DNA from 2 places in the Brenneria tiliae genome. Region 1 is predicted to be linked to the other one. Evidence: riboswitches for the same ligand, from Rfam matches in the RefSeq annotation. Region 1 holds a riboswitch; the other holds the start of a gene.

Evidence for each region. Region 1 has a riboswitch for cobalamin ahead of MFP24_RS05555 (cobyrinic acid a,c-diamide synthase CobB). Riboswitches for the same ligand answer to the same signal wherever they lie in the genome.
Region 2: another riboswitch for cobalamin. It lies ahead of btuB (TonB-dependent vitamin B12 receptor BtuB); the one in region 1 lies ahead of MFP24_RS05555 (cobyrinic acid a,c-diamide synthase CobB).

What each region holds. Positions count from the first base shown of each region.
Region 1 is NZ_JAKPCB010000091.1:26,886-34,521, forward strand. Features, by position in the region: gene MFP24_RS05540 (GHMP family kinase ATP-binding protein) at 1-515, opposite strand, end outside; gene cobD (threonine-phosphate decarboxylase CobD) at 508-1,581, opposite strand; gene MFP24_RS05550 (NAD(P)-dependent alcohol dehydrogenase) at 1,681-2,739, opposite strand; cobalamin riboswitch at 2,979-3,156, shown strand; gene MFP24_RS05555 (cobyrinic acid a,c-diamide synthase CobB) at 3,289-4,701, shown strand; gene cbiB (adenosylcobinamide-phosphate synthase CbiB) at 4,698-5,663, shown strand; gene MFP24_RS05565 (cobalt-precorrin-8 methylmutase) at 5,680-6,312, shown strand; gene cbiD (cobalt-precorrin-5B (C(1))-methyltransferase CbiD) at 6,309-7,460, shown strand; gene MFP24_RS05575 (cobalt-precorrin-7 (C(5))-methyltransferase) at 7,457-7,636, shown strand, end outside.
Region 2 is NZ_JAKPCB010000092.1:169,943-177,578, reverse strand. Features, by position in the region: gene murI (glutamate racemase) at 1-729, opposite strand, end outside; gene btuB (TonB-dependent vitamin B12 receptor BtuB) at 674-2,536, opposite strand; cobalamin riboswitch at 2,606-2,840, opposite strand; gene trmA (tRNA (uridine(54)-C5)-methyltransferase TrmA) at 2,973-4,076, shown strand; gene MFP24_RS06950 (YijD family membrane protein) at 4,095-4,475, opposite strand; gene fabR (HTH-type transcriptional repressor FabR) at 4,513-5,145, opposite strand; gene sthA (Si-specific NAD(P)(+) transhydrogenase) at 5,336-6,742, shown strand; gene oxyR (DNA-binding transcriptional regulator OxyR) at 6,725-7,636, opposite strand, start outside.

The DNA.
Region 1 (7,636 bases):
CGGCGATCGCGGCGGTGAAAGTCAAGGGTGTTGAGGGTCAGCGGGCTTTCCAGCAGCAAAATATCCATCCGCGGCTGCCAGTCACAGGAAATCGCCGTGGCGGCGGTTTGATGATCGAACAGCGTCAACTGGCGAAACAGGGTGCTGTCGGTCGGTTCCAGCCGAACGCAGAGCGCGGCAATTTCGGCTTCATCCAGCGTTTGTCCGATATGGCGGGCGGTTGCCAGCGCGGTGGCGGCCAGATCCGCCGTGCTGCTGGCCATGCCTTTGGCGACGGGGATGGTGGAGGAAAAATCAATATGCAGGCCGCGCCCGCCCTCCGCGGGCAGGCCGAAGTGCGCGAGCACCGCTTGCAGCATGCGGCGCATGCGCGGGCGCTCGGTTAATCCGGGGGCGCCGTCCGTTACCGCGACTTCGCTGAACCACTCTACCGGGCAGGAGATCAGCTTTTCGCCGCCGAGGATCCACCCCTGGAGCAGTTCGCCGCAGGACGCCGGGCAGCGCGCTTCAGCCATCCGCGAATATCCGGCGCAGCGCGGCGACCAGCCGCCGGTTATCGGCGGCGCTTTTAACGGCCACCCGGTAATGGTCGGCGGTCAGCCCCGGATAGTTGGCGCAGGAGCGGATAAGAATACGCTGTTCCAGCAACGCCTGTTGCAGATCGGTCTGGGCGCGCAGGCAGCGCAGAAAAATATAGTTGGCCGTCGGTCGCCAGACCTGCAGCTCGGGCATGGCGGCCAGCTCCCGGTAAAGCCACGCCTGCTGCTGCGCCAGCCAGCGGCGGGTGGCGGCGATATAGGGCGCGTCGTCCAGCACTGTCTCTCCCGCCAGCGCGGCGAAGGCGTTGATGGTCCACGGCTCCCGCGATTGCTTCATGGCCGCAACGGCCGCCCGGTCGCCGCTCGCCAGATAGCCGAGGCGCAGGCCGGGAATGGCGAAAAATTTGGTCAGCGAACGCAGGATATACAGGTGGGGGAAGGCGGATAATTGCGGGATAAAGCCCGCCTCCCGCGGCAGAAAGTCGATAAAGGCCTCATCGATAATCAAGGCGGTACGGCGCAGCCGGCAGCGTTCGGCAACGGCCTGTAGCAGCCCGGCGTCCGGCATTAGTCCGGTGGGGTTATTCGGCGTGGCGATAAACAGGCAGTCGTAGCGGACGTTGTCCAGCGCGCTCAGCAGACGGGCGTCGGGTTGAAAACCGTCGGCTTCATCCATGGCGTAGTCGTCAATCTCACAGCCGACGCGCTGCAAGGCGCGCCGATATTCCGCAAATCCCGGCGTCAACAGTAACGCCCGCCGCGGGCGCAGGTATTGCACTACGGCATAAATCAGTTCGGTGGCGCCGTTTCCGGCGATAATATTGTCGGCGGCGCAGCCGTGAGCGCGGGCCAGCGCCGCGTGAAGCGCCCGATACGCCACGTCGGGATAACGTTCGGCGCGCTCAAGCTGGCTGACAATCGCGGCCTTCAGCGTGTCGGGCATCCCCAACGGATTGATATTGGCGCTGAAGTCAATAATCTCGCCGGCATCCAGGCCGGTTTTTAACGCCATCTCCAGCACATTGCCGCCATGTTCGCTCATTACGCTCTGATATCCCTGCAATAACTATGGATGTCAGCGTACCATAAGCGACGGAATGGCGGCTAGGTTGCCCGCGGCGCCGGAGCGGCGGGCGAGGGGTTAAAAGCTGGCTTTCAACGACGCGATATCGATAACGAAGCGGTAGTGCACTTCGCTTTTCAACATACGCTCATAGGCGGTGTTGATGGACTGTATATCGATCATTTCAACGTCGCAGGTAATGCCGTGCTCGGCGCAGAAGTCCAGCATTTCCTGCGTTTCCGCAATCCCGCCGATCAGCGAACCGGCAATCGACTTACGTGCCATCACCAGCGCGCCGCTGTGCACCGTCGGCTCAATGGGTTCAATCAGACCCACCAGGATCAGCGTCCCGTCGCGTTTCAGCGTGCTCAGGTAGGGGTTAAGGTCGTGCTGCATCGGCACCGTATCCAGAATAATATCGAAGCGGTTGGCGACCTCTTTTAACTGCGCCTCATCGGTGGAGATCACCACGTGGTCGGCCCCCAGACGGCGCGCTTCCTGCTCTTTGCCCGGCGAGCGGGTGAATAGCGTGACGTCCGCGCCCATCGCTTTGGCGAACTTCAGCCCCATATGACCCAGACCGCCGAGACCGACGACCGCCACCTTGTCCCCCGGCCCGACGTTCCAGTGCTTCAGCGGCGAGTAGGTGGTGATGCCGGCGCACAGCAGCGGCGCGGCGGATTTCATATCCAGCTTGTCGGACATGCGGAGCACGAACTTGTCGGACACCACAATCCGTTCCGAGTAGCCGCCGAAGGTCGGCAGGCCGTCGTGGCGATCGACGCCGCCGTAAGTGCCGGTCGGCCCTTCAACGCAGTACTGTTCCAGCCCGTCGTCACAGGCGTCGCAGCTTTGACAGGAGTCCACCATACAGCCGACGCCCACCCAGTCGCCTTCTTTGAAGTTTTCCACCAGCTTGCCGACGCTGACCACCTTGCCGACGATTTCATGGCCGGGCACCACCGGATACAGGCTGTTTTTCCACTCGTTGCGCGCCATATGAATGTCGGAATGGCACACGCCGCAGTAGACGATATCGATCGTTACATCGTTGTCCCGCGGATCGCGGCGCACGAACTGATGGGGAACTAACGGGCTGCTCGCGTCGAGAGCAGCAAAGCCACGTATATTTTGCATTGCAATTTTCCTCTTTGTTTTTGCACCACATCAAGAGATCGAATTGAAAACTCAGTATGATCTGGCGCTAATGATTCACGTAATTTAGCCAACAGCCGGGTCAGCAAGCGCTTTCGCGCCCGAACTGAGTGAGTAACGTATTAAATAGTAAGATAAACAGCAAAAATACAGTTATCGCCGTCAGGTAAATGTCGCGATGGGCATCAGAGCCGTTGACGCGCCGGAGTTGTGGTATTGGACCCGCCGCGTCGCCAGTTAGTTCAATGATAACCCATTACGACCGGGAAGGAGGTGTAAATCCTCCGCAGCCCCCGCTGCTGTGATGCCGACGAACCCGTTAATACCACTGATCGAACGATCGGGAAGGAACGGGGGAGGATGACGCAGAGCCAGAAGACCGACCTGACGATAACGCCCGCAGCGACCGGCGTTAACGGCGATTCAACTCTTTCGGCGGGAAATGAGTTGTCATCCGATACGCGCGGCGGCGGCGCCGTGTTCGCGTGTCCCGTTGACAGCGTATTTCCCGGCCGGCACGTCGGGATTTATATGCCATGTTCAGATAAACAAGGGCCAGGTAGCCAAGGGCCGGGTAAAAAAGCGTTTGTTATTGCCGGCACCGGCAGCGGCTGCGGCAAAACCACCGTGACGCTGGGGATCCTGCGGGCGCTGATGCAACGCGGATTAGCCGTACAGCCGTTTAAAATCGGGCCGGACTATCTGGACAGCGGCTGGCACAGCGCCGTGTGCGGGGTGACTTCGCGCAACCTTGACGCCTTTATGCTCCCCGCGGCAACGCTGAACGGCCTGTATAAGCAGCATATCCGCCGCGCGGACGTGGCGATAATCGAAGGGGTGATGGGGCTGTACGACGGCTACGGCACCGATCCCGACTATTGCAGCAGCGCGGCGATGGCGAAACAGCTGGGCTGTCCGGTGATTTTGCTGGTGGACGGCAAGGCGGTGTCCACCTCGGTGGCGGCCACCGTGATGGGCTTTTGCCGTTTCGATCCGGCGCTGAATATCGCCGGCGTGATTGTTAACCGCGTTAACTCGGCGGGGCACTATGAGCTGCTGCGCCATGCCATCGAGCGCTACTGCGCCATTCCGGTGCTGGGCCGCCTGCCGGTGATGGAGGAGGTGGCGCTGCCGTCCCGCCACCTCGGCCTTATTCCCGCCCGGGAACAGACCCATGACGACCTGCGCTGGCAACGTCTGGCCCGGCAGGTGGAGCAGACCATCGATCTCGACCGCCTGCTGGCGCTGTGCGCCGTCGCCGCCCTGCCGGCGGGGGAGCCGCCGGCGTTGCCGGACCCCGCGTTGGCGGACGGTCTGACGCTGGCGCTGGCGGACGACGAAGCCTTCAACTTCTACTATCAGGATAATCTCGACCTGCTGGAGCAGGCCGGGGTGCGTCTGCGCCGTTTTAGCCCGCTGCACGACCGCCAACTCCCGGATTGCCAGATGATCTATATCGGCGGCGGTTATCCGGAGATCCACGCCGCGCGGCTGGCCGCCAATACCCCGATGCATGCCGCCCTGCGGAATGCCCACCGCATGCGGATCCCGCTGTACGCCGAGTGCGGCGGACTGATGTATCTGGGCGACGAACTGATCGACGCCGACGGCCGGCGGCACGCGATGGCGGGCATTCTGCCCGGCGTAAGCCGCATGGGAAAACGCCTTACCCGCTTCGGCTACTGCCAGGCGCAGGCCGGCCGCGACACCTTATTGGCCGCCCGCGGCGAGGTGCTGCGCGGCCACGAGTTCCATTACTCCGATTTTTCCACCGCGCTGCCGCCGGCGTTCGACTGCGTCAAATGGCGCGACGGCGCGGTGATCCAGCAGTGGCAGGGCGGCTACCAGCTCGAGCAGACCTGCGCCAGCTATCTGCATCTGCATTTCGCCCAGCGGCCGGGATTGCTGAACCGCTGGCTTGGTCGCGCCAGGAGCCTGCTATGACGCTGAGCGCCTGGTTTTGCGCCTTTTTACTCGACTGCTGGCTGGGAGACCCGCCCCATTGGCCGCACCCGGTGCGCTGGATCGGCCGGCTGATTTCCTGGCTGCATCGCGGCATTCGCGCCCGCTGTCGCAGCGAACGGGCGCTGAGGATCGGCGGCGGCGTGCTGTGGCTGGCGGTGGTAGGGACGACCGGCGCGCTGAGCTGGGGCGTGTTGGCGCTGCTGACGGCGCTCCATCCGTGGCTCGGCTGGCTGGCGCAGGTGTGGATGATTTACACCCTGCTGGCCGGTCGCTGCCTGAGCGACGCCGCGCTGGCGGTGCACGGGGCGTTGCGCCACGGCACGCTGGAAGAAAGCCGCCGCCGGCTGTCGTGGATCGTCGGGCGGGATACCGCACGGCTCGAAAAACCGCAGATAACCCGCGCCGCGGTGGAAACCGTGGCGGAGAACAGCGTCGATGGAGTGATCGCGCCGCTGTTTTACCTGCTGCTCGGCGGCGCGCCGCTGGCGATGGCCTACAAGGCGGTGAATACCCTCGACTCCATGGTGGGCTACAAAAACGCCCAATACCGCGCCATCGGCTACGTATCCGCCCGGATGGACGACCTGGCCAATCTGCTGCCGGCGCGGCTGAGCTGGCCGCTGCTGAGCGTGGCCGCCTGGCTGCTGCGCGCCGACTATCGCCAGGCGTGGCGCATCGGCTGGCGCGATCGCCGTCAGCACGCCAGCCCCAACTGCGCCTGGCCGGAAGCCACCGTGGCCGGAGCGCTGGGCGTGCGGCTGGGCGGCCCCAATAACTATTTCGGCGCGCGGGTGGAGAAACCCTGGATAGGCGATGCGCGCCGGGAGATCGCGCCGGATGATATCCCGCGCAGCATCCGGCTGATGCAGGTCGCCTCGTTGCTGGCGCTGCTGCTGTTTAGCGGCGTCCATCTTCTGCTGGCGGCCGCATGGACGGCATAGAACAAGGAACCGGCTTATGACTTACCTGCGGCATCCGCAACAGATTGAGCAGCAAAGCATGGCGATCATCGGCGACATTATCGCCCGCGAGCGTCCGGACTACCGTTTCGCCGATGCGGCGCAGGAAGCGGTGATCAAACGGGTGATCCACACCACCGCGGATTTCGACTGGCTGGACGTGCTGTGGTTTACGCCGCAGGTGCTGACGCGCATCGCCGACGGCCTGCGCGCCGGCTGCGTGCTCTATACCGATACCACCATGGCGCTGTCGGGGATCAATAAAACCCTGCTGGCGCGACTGGGCTGCGAATGCCGCTGCTTTATCAGCGATCCCCGGGTGGTGGCGCGGGCGCAGGCGGAAACCATCACCCGCTCGATGGCGGCGGTGGATATCGCGCTGGATGAGCCGGGCGACAAGCTGTTCGTCTTCGGCAACGCGCCGACCGCGCTGTTCCGCTTACTGGAGCGCCAGGCGTCGCCGCTGGCGGTAATTGGCGTGCCGGTGGGATTCGTCGGCGCGGCGGAGTCGAAAGAAGCGCTGATGCGCAGCGGGCTGCCGTGCATCGCCGCGGCGGGACGCAAAGGGGGCAGCAACGTGGCGGCGGCGATCGTCAACGCCATTTTGTACCCTATCCGGGAGACGCTGTGAAAAACCATCCGCAAAATTCCGGCGCGCAGCTGGATACGGTGTGGCACAAGGGCAGGCAGTACCGCAAAGGCTACACCACCGGCTCCTGCGCCACCGCCGCGGCGAAAGTGGCGGCGCTGATGGCGCTGCGCCAGCAGGTGATCGATCAGATCTCCATCGTCACCCCCTCCGGCGTCACGCTCTATCTCAACGTGGAGCAGCCGCTGATTGAAGGCCAATGCGCCACGGCGGCGATCCGCAAGGACGGCGGCGACGACGTGGACGCCACCCACGGCATGCTGATCTTTGCCCGGGTGACCCTGCGCGAGCACGCCGACATCCGTATCCGCGGCGGCGCAGGCGTCGGCACCGTGACCCGCAAAGGCATCGGCCTCCCGGTGGGCGGCCCGGCGATCAACCGCACCCCGCTGCAAACCATCGAAGCCGGCGTCCGCGAGGCGATCGGCCCGGCGCGCGGCGCGGAAGTAGAGATTTTCGCCCCGGAAGGCGAAGAGCGGGCCAAAAAAACCTATAACGCGCGGCTGGGGATCCTCGGCGGCATTTCCATTATCGGCACCACCGGTATCGTCACGCCGATGTCGGAAGAGAGCTGGAAGCGTTCGCTGGCGCTGGAGCTGGAAATGAAGCGCGCCGCCGGCGAGGACCGGGTCATTCTGGTGCCCGGCAACCACGGCGAGCGCTTTGTGCGCGAGCATCTGGGCCTCGACGCGCAGCGGGTGGTGACCATGAGCAACTTTGTCGGCTACATGTTGCAGGAAGCGGTGCGGCTGGGCTTCCGCCAGGTGACGCTGATCGGTCATCCCGGCAAGCTGGTGAAGGTAGCGGCCGGCATTTTTCACACCCACAGCCATATCGCCGACGGGCGCATGGAAACTCTGATCGCCCATCTGGCCCTGATGGGCGCGCCGCATGATTTATTGCTGGCGGTGAATCGGTGCGACACCACCGAGGCGGCGATGGAGCTGATCGCCGAGCGCGGCTTTCAGGCGGTGTACCCGCGTCTGGCGCAGCGGATTTGCCAGCGGGTGGACGAGATGCTGCGTTTTTCCGCCTCGCCGCCGCGCGTCGATGCCGTGCTGTTCGCTTTCGATAATAGCGTGTTGGGAACCAACCGCCCGCTGCCCGACATTCTGGAGGCGCTGCGATGATCGTGGTGGTGGGCATCGGGCCCGGCGCGCTGGCGCATCTGACGCCGGAGGCGCAGCGGGAGATTGCGCGCGCCGAGGTATTGGTGGGCGGCGCCCGGCATCTGGCGCTGTTTCCCGCTTTCGCCGGCGTTACCCGGCGGCTTGACGCCGATCTGCCCGCGCTGGCGGCGTGGCTC
Region 2 (7,636 bases), on a different contig from region 1:
ATTGGCCACCAGCCATGCCGTTCTTCTGGCAATGGCCGAACCCGAATCCACCAGCCGGGTGCCATCCGGCAACGCCAGACGCAGTTCCTGCGCTAATAAAGGAAAATGGGTACACCCCAGCACCACCGTGTCTGGCGGTTCCGCCAGCCGCAGCCATGGCCGCAAGATTTTTTGCAGATCTTCGGTCGCGATGGTTTCTCCCTGCAGCTTTGCCTCGGCCAGTTCAACCAGTTCAGCAGAGCCGAGTGATAATATCCGGCAATCATTTGCAAAACGGGCGATCAGTTCATGGGTATAGGAACGCTGTACGGTGGCGCGGGTTGCCAACAGGCCGACAACGCCGTTACGCGTTAGCTTCGCCGCCGGTTTAATTGCCGGCACCACCCCTACCACCGGAAAAGTGAAACGTTCACGCAGGGCAGGAAGAGAAATGGTGCTTGCGGTGTTGCAGGCAATCACCACCAGCGACAGCTGGTGCTGCTGCTGAATGGCGCTAACAATCTTGACGACGCGTTCGATAATAAACTGCTGCGGTTTTTCGCCGTAGGGAAAAGCCTCGTTATCGAATGCGTAGATATAGTGGAGATCCGGCAATAGCTGCCGGATCTCATCATAAACAGACAGCCCGCCCACGCCGGAGTCAAATACCAGAACCGTGGGACGGGATGGCAGGTCAGAAGGTATAGCTTCCGGTGAGATAGTATTCTCGCCCTGCCGTACGGTAGCCATATGCCGTCTCATAATCTTTATCAAACAGGTTGGCGATTCTACCACGAACCGTTAGCTGAGAGGTGACGGGATATGAGGCGGCGAGATCCCACGTACTATACCCCCCCAGCGTTATGGGTTGAGCGGGGAAAACATCATAATTGGTATCAGGACGCGAACCTTGATATATCCATGTCAGAGACCAATTTACCTTGTCCAGCGTAGTGGAAAGCTCGTATTTCGCCTTCTTGTGAGCCCGTCGGGCCAACGCTTTGTTGGTGGTTTTATCCTTGGCGTCCAAATATTCCAGAGTGACGCTATGCGACAACCACCCTGTATCGTAGGCAGCGGTAAATTCCGCTCCCGTCATCACCGCCTTGCCAATATTGTCGTATGTGCCCGTTGTCGCGCTGATGGAGCGATAGTTGATGAGATTATCAACTTCATTACGATATCCGGAAACGCGCCAGTTCACAGGACCGCTCAGCCCCTCCAGCCCAATTTCCCACTGTTTGCTTTCTTCAGGCGATAAATTGGCGTTTCCTTGCGAGTACGCCGTGTCATATATCTTGTCAAACGTTGGCGCTTTAAACGCCGTGCCGTAAGAACCGATAACCCGATAGCCTTCAATAAATTCCCATGCCGCGCCCGTCTGCCAGGTACCGTGTCGGCCATACTGTTGATTGTCATCGCCCCGAACCGAGCCTTCCAGCGTTACGGAACCAAACTGTTGCTGAGTAGTAAGATATACACCTGTGTTATCGCGACTCTGGGCTCGCGTATATGCGGATGTGCCACCCGGTTGAGCCCGTTCATTGCGCCAGTCGGCCCCGACGCCCAGGCTGCCGTTTCCGAGATTGAACACGTTACCCCACTGCAGGCTACGCTGTTCAATCTGCGTAATCGTGCCGTTATATTTCCCGATTACATCATTGAAATTCAGATCGTCGTACGTTTGATAACTGGCGGTTAACTGACTGGAATATATTCCTTCGTTAAATTTCAATCCGGCATCATAATTTCGCGTATTCAAATAACGCTTATCATTACCCGGATAGGCGGAGGCGAGGTCATAATCCGTGTTGTTATCATAGCCATAAGCACGGAAAAAGCCGGAGGCGTTCTCGGAAAAACGCTGCTCAAGCATGCCCCAGAAGGATTTGCTGCGATAGCCGTCGTTATCCCTATCAATTGTCGACGGCGAAGAAGGATAGACATTGAATCCATGGGTCGCTTCATAACTTCCCGCCACGCTGACGATAGTATCGTCGCCCACGTGCCCGCGCACGGCGCCGTCATAGTTCTGGTAAGCATGTGAACCATAGCCCGCGTTTAACCTTGCGCCGTCCTGGCCCTGTTCGGTAATAATGTTGATGACTCCCCCGATGGCGTCGGAACCATAAACGGCTGAGCGAGGTCCGCGGATATACTCGATACGCTGGATCAACGACATCGGAATCTGATTGAAATCCACACTGCCGGTAACCCCCGGAGAAGACATGCGAATACCATCAATCAAGACAAGTACATGGCTTGAGTTGGTTCCGCGGATAAACATTGAACTTGACTGCCCGCGCCCCCCATTTTGCGCGATATCCACCCCCGGCAGACGACGCATTACGTCAGTCAGGCTTTTCGCCTGCCAACGCTCGATATCGTCACGGGTAACGATATCGATTGGCGCGAGAACGGAGGAAACGGGTTGAGGGAACCGGTTCGCCGTAACGACCAGTTCATCGGCATTCTCTTGCGGTGAATTATTGTCTTGCGCCCAGGCGGAAAAAGCCGTGACAGAGAGCGCCGTCAGCAGCATGGTTTTATTAAGCATGAGTCGAGCATCCAAACCATATATAAGGATGCCGCATTACCATGATGAATAGCACGCGATGATCATGGTCGTTGCGACGTTATACCGGCAGGTCTTCGGGCTTGGGGCCGTTGTTACTTTTATTCTCGACTGCTATTCGTAACAGCTTATTCGTAACAACAAAGGACGATGACTTCCCATCATTAATGACAGTGTCTGCATATATGCTATCGCCCGGACTACCCTTACCGCTGCGCGTCAGCTCCAGATTTGCACTGGATTCCCTTTTAACTCATGCTGCGAGGCCGGACAATCATGCTACGATCGCCTTACGCAGATGTCTAGACTTCCATTTCCATTGCCGGGCGATCGCGCGACAAAACTGGACATCCCGGCCGGATTCCCTACAATTCCCGGCCAATAACGTTCTTTTAGATGCCGTTCAGACGAGAAAACCATGACGCCAGAATGCCTGCCCATTGATCGGTACGACGATCAACTCGCCCAAAAAACAGAACGCCTGCGCGGGATGATGGCGCCGTTCGGGGCGCCGGAGCCTGTGGTGTTCCGCTCGCCCGTTCAGCATTACCGCATGCGCGCCGAATTTCGCATCTGGCACGACGGTGACGATATCTATCACATTATGTTTGATCAGCAGACCAAACAGCGTATTCGCGTCGATAGCTTTCCCGCGGCCAGTGAACTGATAAACCGGCTGATGCCGGCATTAATCGAGGCGCTGCGCCCCAACCCTGTCCTGCGGCGCAAACTGTTCCAGATTGACTACCTGTCGACGCTGAGCGGCGAGGCGGTGGTTTCCCTGCTCTATCACCGTCCGCTGGATGAAGAATGGCGGCGGCATGCCGTCGCCCTGCGCGATGCGTTGCGCGCGCAGGGGTTTGCGCTGCAGCTGATTGGCCGGGCGACCAAAACCAAGATTTGCCTGGAACGGGATTACGTTGACGAACGCCTGCCCGTCGCCGGGCGCGAGATGATTTACCGTCAGGTTGAAAACAGCTTCACCCAGCCCAACGCGGCGGTGAATATCCATATGCTGGAGTGGGCGCTGGACGCAACGCAAGATTCAACCGGGGATTTGCTGGAGCTGTACTGCGGCAACGGCAACTTCTCACTGGCGCTGGCGCGCAATTTCGATCGCGTGCTGGCGACGGAAATCGCCAAGCCCTCGGTGGCGGCCGCGCAATACAATATTGCGGCCAATCATATTGATAACGTACAGATTATTCGTATGGCGGCGGAAGAGTTTACCCAGGCCATCAACGGCGTGCGTCAATTCAAGCGCTTACAGGGCATCGACCTGACGGGCTATCGCTGCGAAACCATTTTCGTCGATCCCCCGCGCAGCGGGCTGGACGAGGAAACGGTCAGGCTGGTGCAGGCTTATCCGCGTATTCTTTACATTTCCTGCAATCCGGAAACGCTGTGTCATAATCTGCAAACGCTGACGGAAACGCATCAAATCAGCCGGCTGGCGCTGTTTGACCAGTTTCCCTACACCCATCATATGGAGTGCGGCGTGCTGTTGGAGCGGCGTCGGTAGCTCGATGCCGCACCGGCATTATGCCTCGGGAGTATCGCTCTCTTTGACGGATTTTCGGGCTTTCAGCTTCAGGCCGATCCAGAATACCAATACCACGCAGAGAATCGAGGGCACGAAGTTTGAGCCGATGGCGGGGTACTCAACGCGGACAATGGCGCTGTAAAGCAGCAACCCCAGCAGAAAACAGGCCGCCGCCAGCAGAGGCGTGCCCTCGGACATGCTGTGGTTCATATAGCGCTGGTGCAGGCAATAGACGGATAAAATCAGCGCAAGCAGAGGGAATATCGAAAAGGGGACGATGGCGCTAAACAACGCGGCGAATGAGCCGTTAACCGATAGGCCCGCGGCCAGCGCCAGGAGCAGCGTACCTTTTTCCCGATGATAGGATTGTTCTGTCATGCCTTTTCTCTTCTCAATACCTGTATATATCTAAAATTTACGCTGCGCCCGAGCGATTGTCCTGCTCTTTGCGGTACCAGTAATAGGCGCCTTTGGAAATCATGCGCAGTTGCAATACCAGGCGCTCTTCCAGCTGTCTTCGCTGTTCCGGTCCGACATCCAGCGCTTCCGCTCCGGCACTGAAAACGATGGTCACCATCGCTTCCGACTGCGCTTCCGCAAAACTGCGCGGGATATGATTTTCGACTTCCAGATAATCCGCCAGTTCGGCGATAAAATGCTGAATCTCACGCGCGACCGCGGCACGGAAAGCAGCGGAAGTCCCTGAGCGCTCACGTAGTAACAATCTGAAAGCATTTGGGTTATTGCCGATAAATTCCATAAAGGTCGAGACGGAGGTTTTGATTACGCTGCCGCTTTTGGCAATCCGCTGCCGCGCCTGGCGCATCAGCTGGCGCAACATTAGCCCGCTTTCATCCACCATCGTCAGCCCCAGCTCATCCACATCACGGAAGTGGCGGTAGAAAGATGTCGGCGCAATACCGGCTTCCCGGGCGACTTCACGTAAACTCAGGCTGGCAAAACTGCGCTCGGCGCTTAACTGGCTGAACGCCGCCTCAATAAGGGAACGACGCGTCCGTTCTTTTTGTTGTGCTCTGACACCCATTATCCTGCCCAAACCATCTGCTCTCCTTTCCAGAAAGGCACTATAGCAAACTTTATTGTCAACATAGCGCGACAAACTTTGCCATATTAAAAATGTGATAATAGGTTTCCACAATAAATACCAGGATGATTGGGATCCCGCACGGGAAATGTTACAATCACGTTATTGTTTTGTACAAACAGGTTATCCGATTATGACCCTACAACAGCAATTCGATTATGACGCCATCGTTATCGGTTCCGGCCCGGGGGGTGAAGGCGCCGCCATGGGATTGTCCAAACAGGGCGCCAAAATAGCGGTGATTGAACGGCACTATAATGTCGGCGGCGGCTGCACCCATTGGGGAACCATCCCTTCCAAAGCGCTGCGTCATGCCGTCAGCCGTATTATTGAATTTAACCAGAACCCGCTCTACAGCGATAACGCCCGCGTTATCAGTTCCTCCTTTTCCGATATCCTGCGCCACGCCGATAGCGTAATCGGCCAGCAAACCCAGATGCGCCAGGGGTTTTATGAACGTAACCAGTGCGCGTTGTTCTCCGGCGAGGCCCGGTTTATCGACGCCCATACCCTTGCGGTGCATTATCCGGACAATACCCACGACACGCTGACCGCGGCCAATATCATCATTGCCAGCGGCTCACGCCCCTACCACCCCGCAACGGTCGACTTTGACCACCCCCGCATCTACGACAGCGACTCCATTCTGCAGCTCGACCACGAACCCAGACATGTGATTATCTACGGCGCCGGGGTGATTGGCTGCGAGTACGCGTCCATTTTTCGCGGCCTTAACGTCAAGGTTGATCTGATCAATACCCGCGATCGCCTGCTGGCCTTCCTCGATCAGGAGATGTCGGATGCCCTGTCCTACCACTTCTGGAATAACGGCGTGGTGATCCGCCATAACGAAGAGTTTGAAAGCATCGAGGGGGTGGAAGACGGCGTTATCGTCAACCTCAAGTCCGGTAAAAAGATGAAGGCTGACTGTCTGCTGTACGCCAACGGCCGCACCGGCAATACCGAAACGCTCGGTCTGGAACAGATCGGCCTGAGTACCGACAGCCGCGGACAACTTAACGTCAACAGCCTGTATCAGACCGGGCTGGCGCATATTTACGCCGTCGGCGACGTGATTGGCTACCCCAGTCTGGCTTCCGCGGCTTACGATCAGGGCCGCCTTGCCGCACAGGCCATCATCAAAGGCGATGCCAACGCCCATCTGATCGAAGATATTCCCACCGGAATTTACACCATTCCTGAAATCAGCTCCGTGGGGAAAACCGAGCAGCAGCTCACGGCGATGAAAGTCCCCTATGAAGTGGGGCGGGCGCAGTTCAAACATCTGGCGCGCGCGCAGATTGTCGGCATGAACGTGGGAAGCCTGAAGATCTTATTCCACCGCGAGACGAAACAGATTCTGGGCATTCACTGTTTCGGCGAGCGCGCGGCCGAGATTATTCATATCGGGCAGGCGATAATGGAACAGAAAGGTGAAGGTAATACTATCGAATACTTCATTAATACCACCTTCAATTACCCAACCATGGCGGAAGCCTACCGGGTTGCCGCGCTAAATGGGTTAAACCGCCTGTTCTGACGCGGCATCCATATAGATTTGCATATGCTCGCGGATGGTATCGGCCAGTTGCTCATAGCGCCCGCGCAGCGGCGAGCCGGGGCGGTAAATCAGAGCGATGGTGCGCTTCGGCTCCGGTTTGTAGCAGGGCAGATAGCAGACGCCGTCACGCTCACGTTCATGGGGCACCGCCAGCGCCGGCAATAACGTGATGCCGCTGCCCGCCGCCACCATATTGCGCAGCGTTTCCAGGCTGGTGGCGCGAAAATGCGTGTCCTCGTCCGCTCCGGCCTGAAAACAGAACCCCAACGCCTGATCGCGCAGGCAGTGTCCGTCTTCCAGCATCAGCAATTTCTCGCCGGACAGGTCGGCCATCGCCACCCGCTCGCGGTTGGCCCAGGGATGCCCCTGATAAATCGCCAGTTTCATCGGTTCGTCAAACAGGGGGACTTCGATAAAGGCTTCAGACTCTTTCACCAACGCCAAGATGGCGCAATCCAGCTTGCCGCTGTCCAACTGCGCCAGCAGCTGATGGGTCTGTGCTTCATGCAGATACATTTCAAGCTTGGGGAAAGTGCGGTGCAGCATGGGAATGATTTGCGGCAGCAGGTAAGGTCCCACCGTCGGGATCAGGCCGATATGCAGCGGCCCTGACATGGTTTCACCCTGCTGGCTGGCCATCTCTTTCAACACCTTGACTTCACGTAATACGGTGCGCGCCTGTTCAACCAGCAATAAACCCGCCTGAGTAAACAGCACCTTTCTACTGGTCCGCTCCAGCAGCATAACGCCTAATTCATCTTCCAGCTTACGGATTTGTCCACTGAGCGTTGGCTGACTAACGTGGCAAGAATCCGCGGCGCGCCGGAAATGACGATGTTCTGCCAACGCCACCAGATACTCCAGATCCCGAAT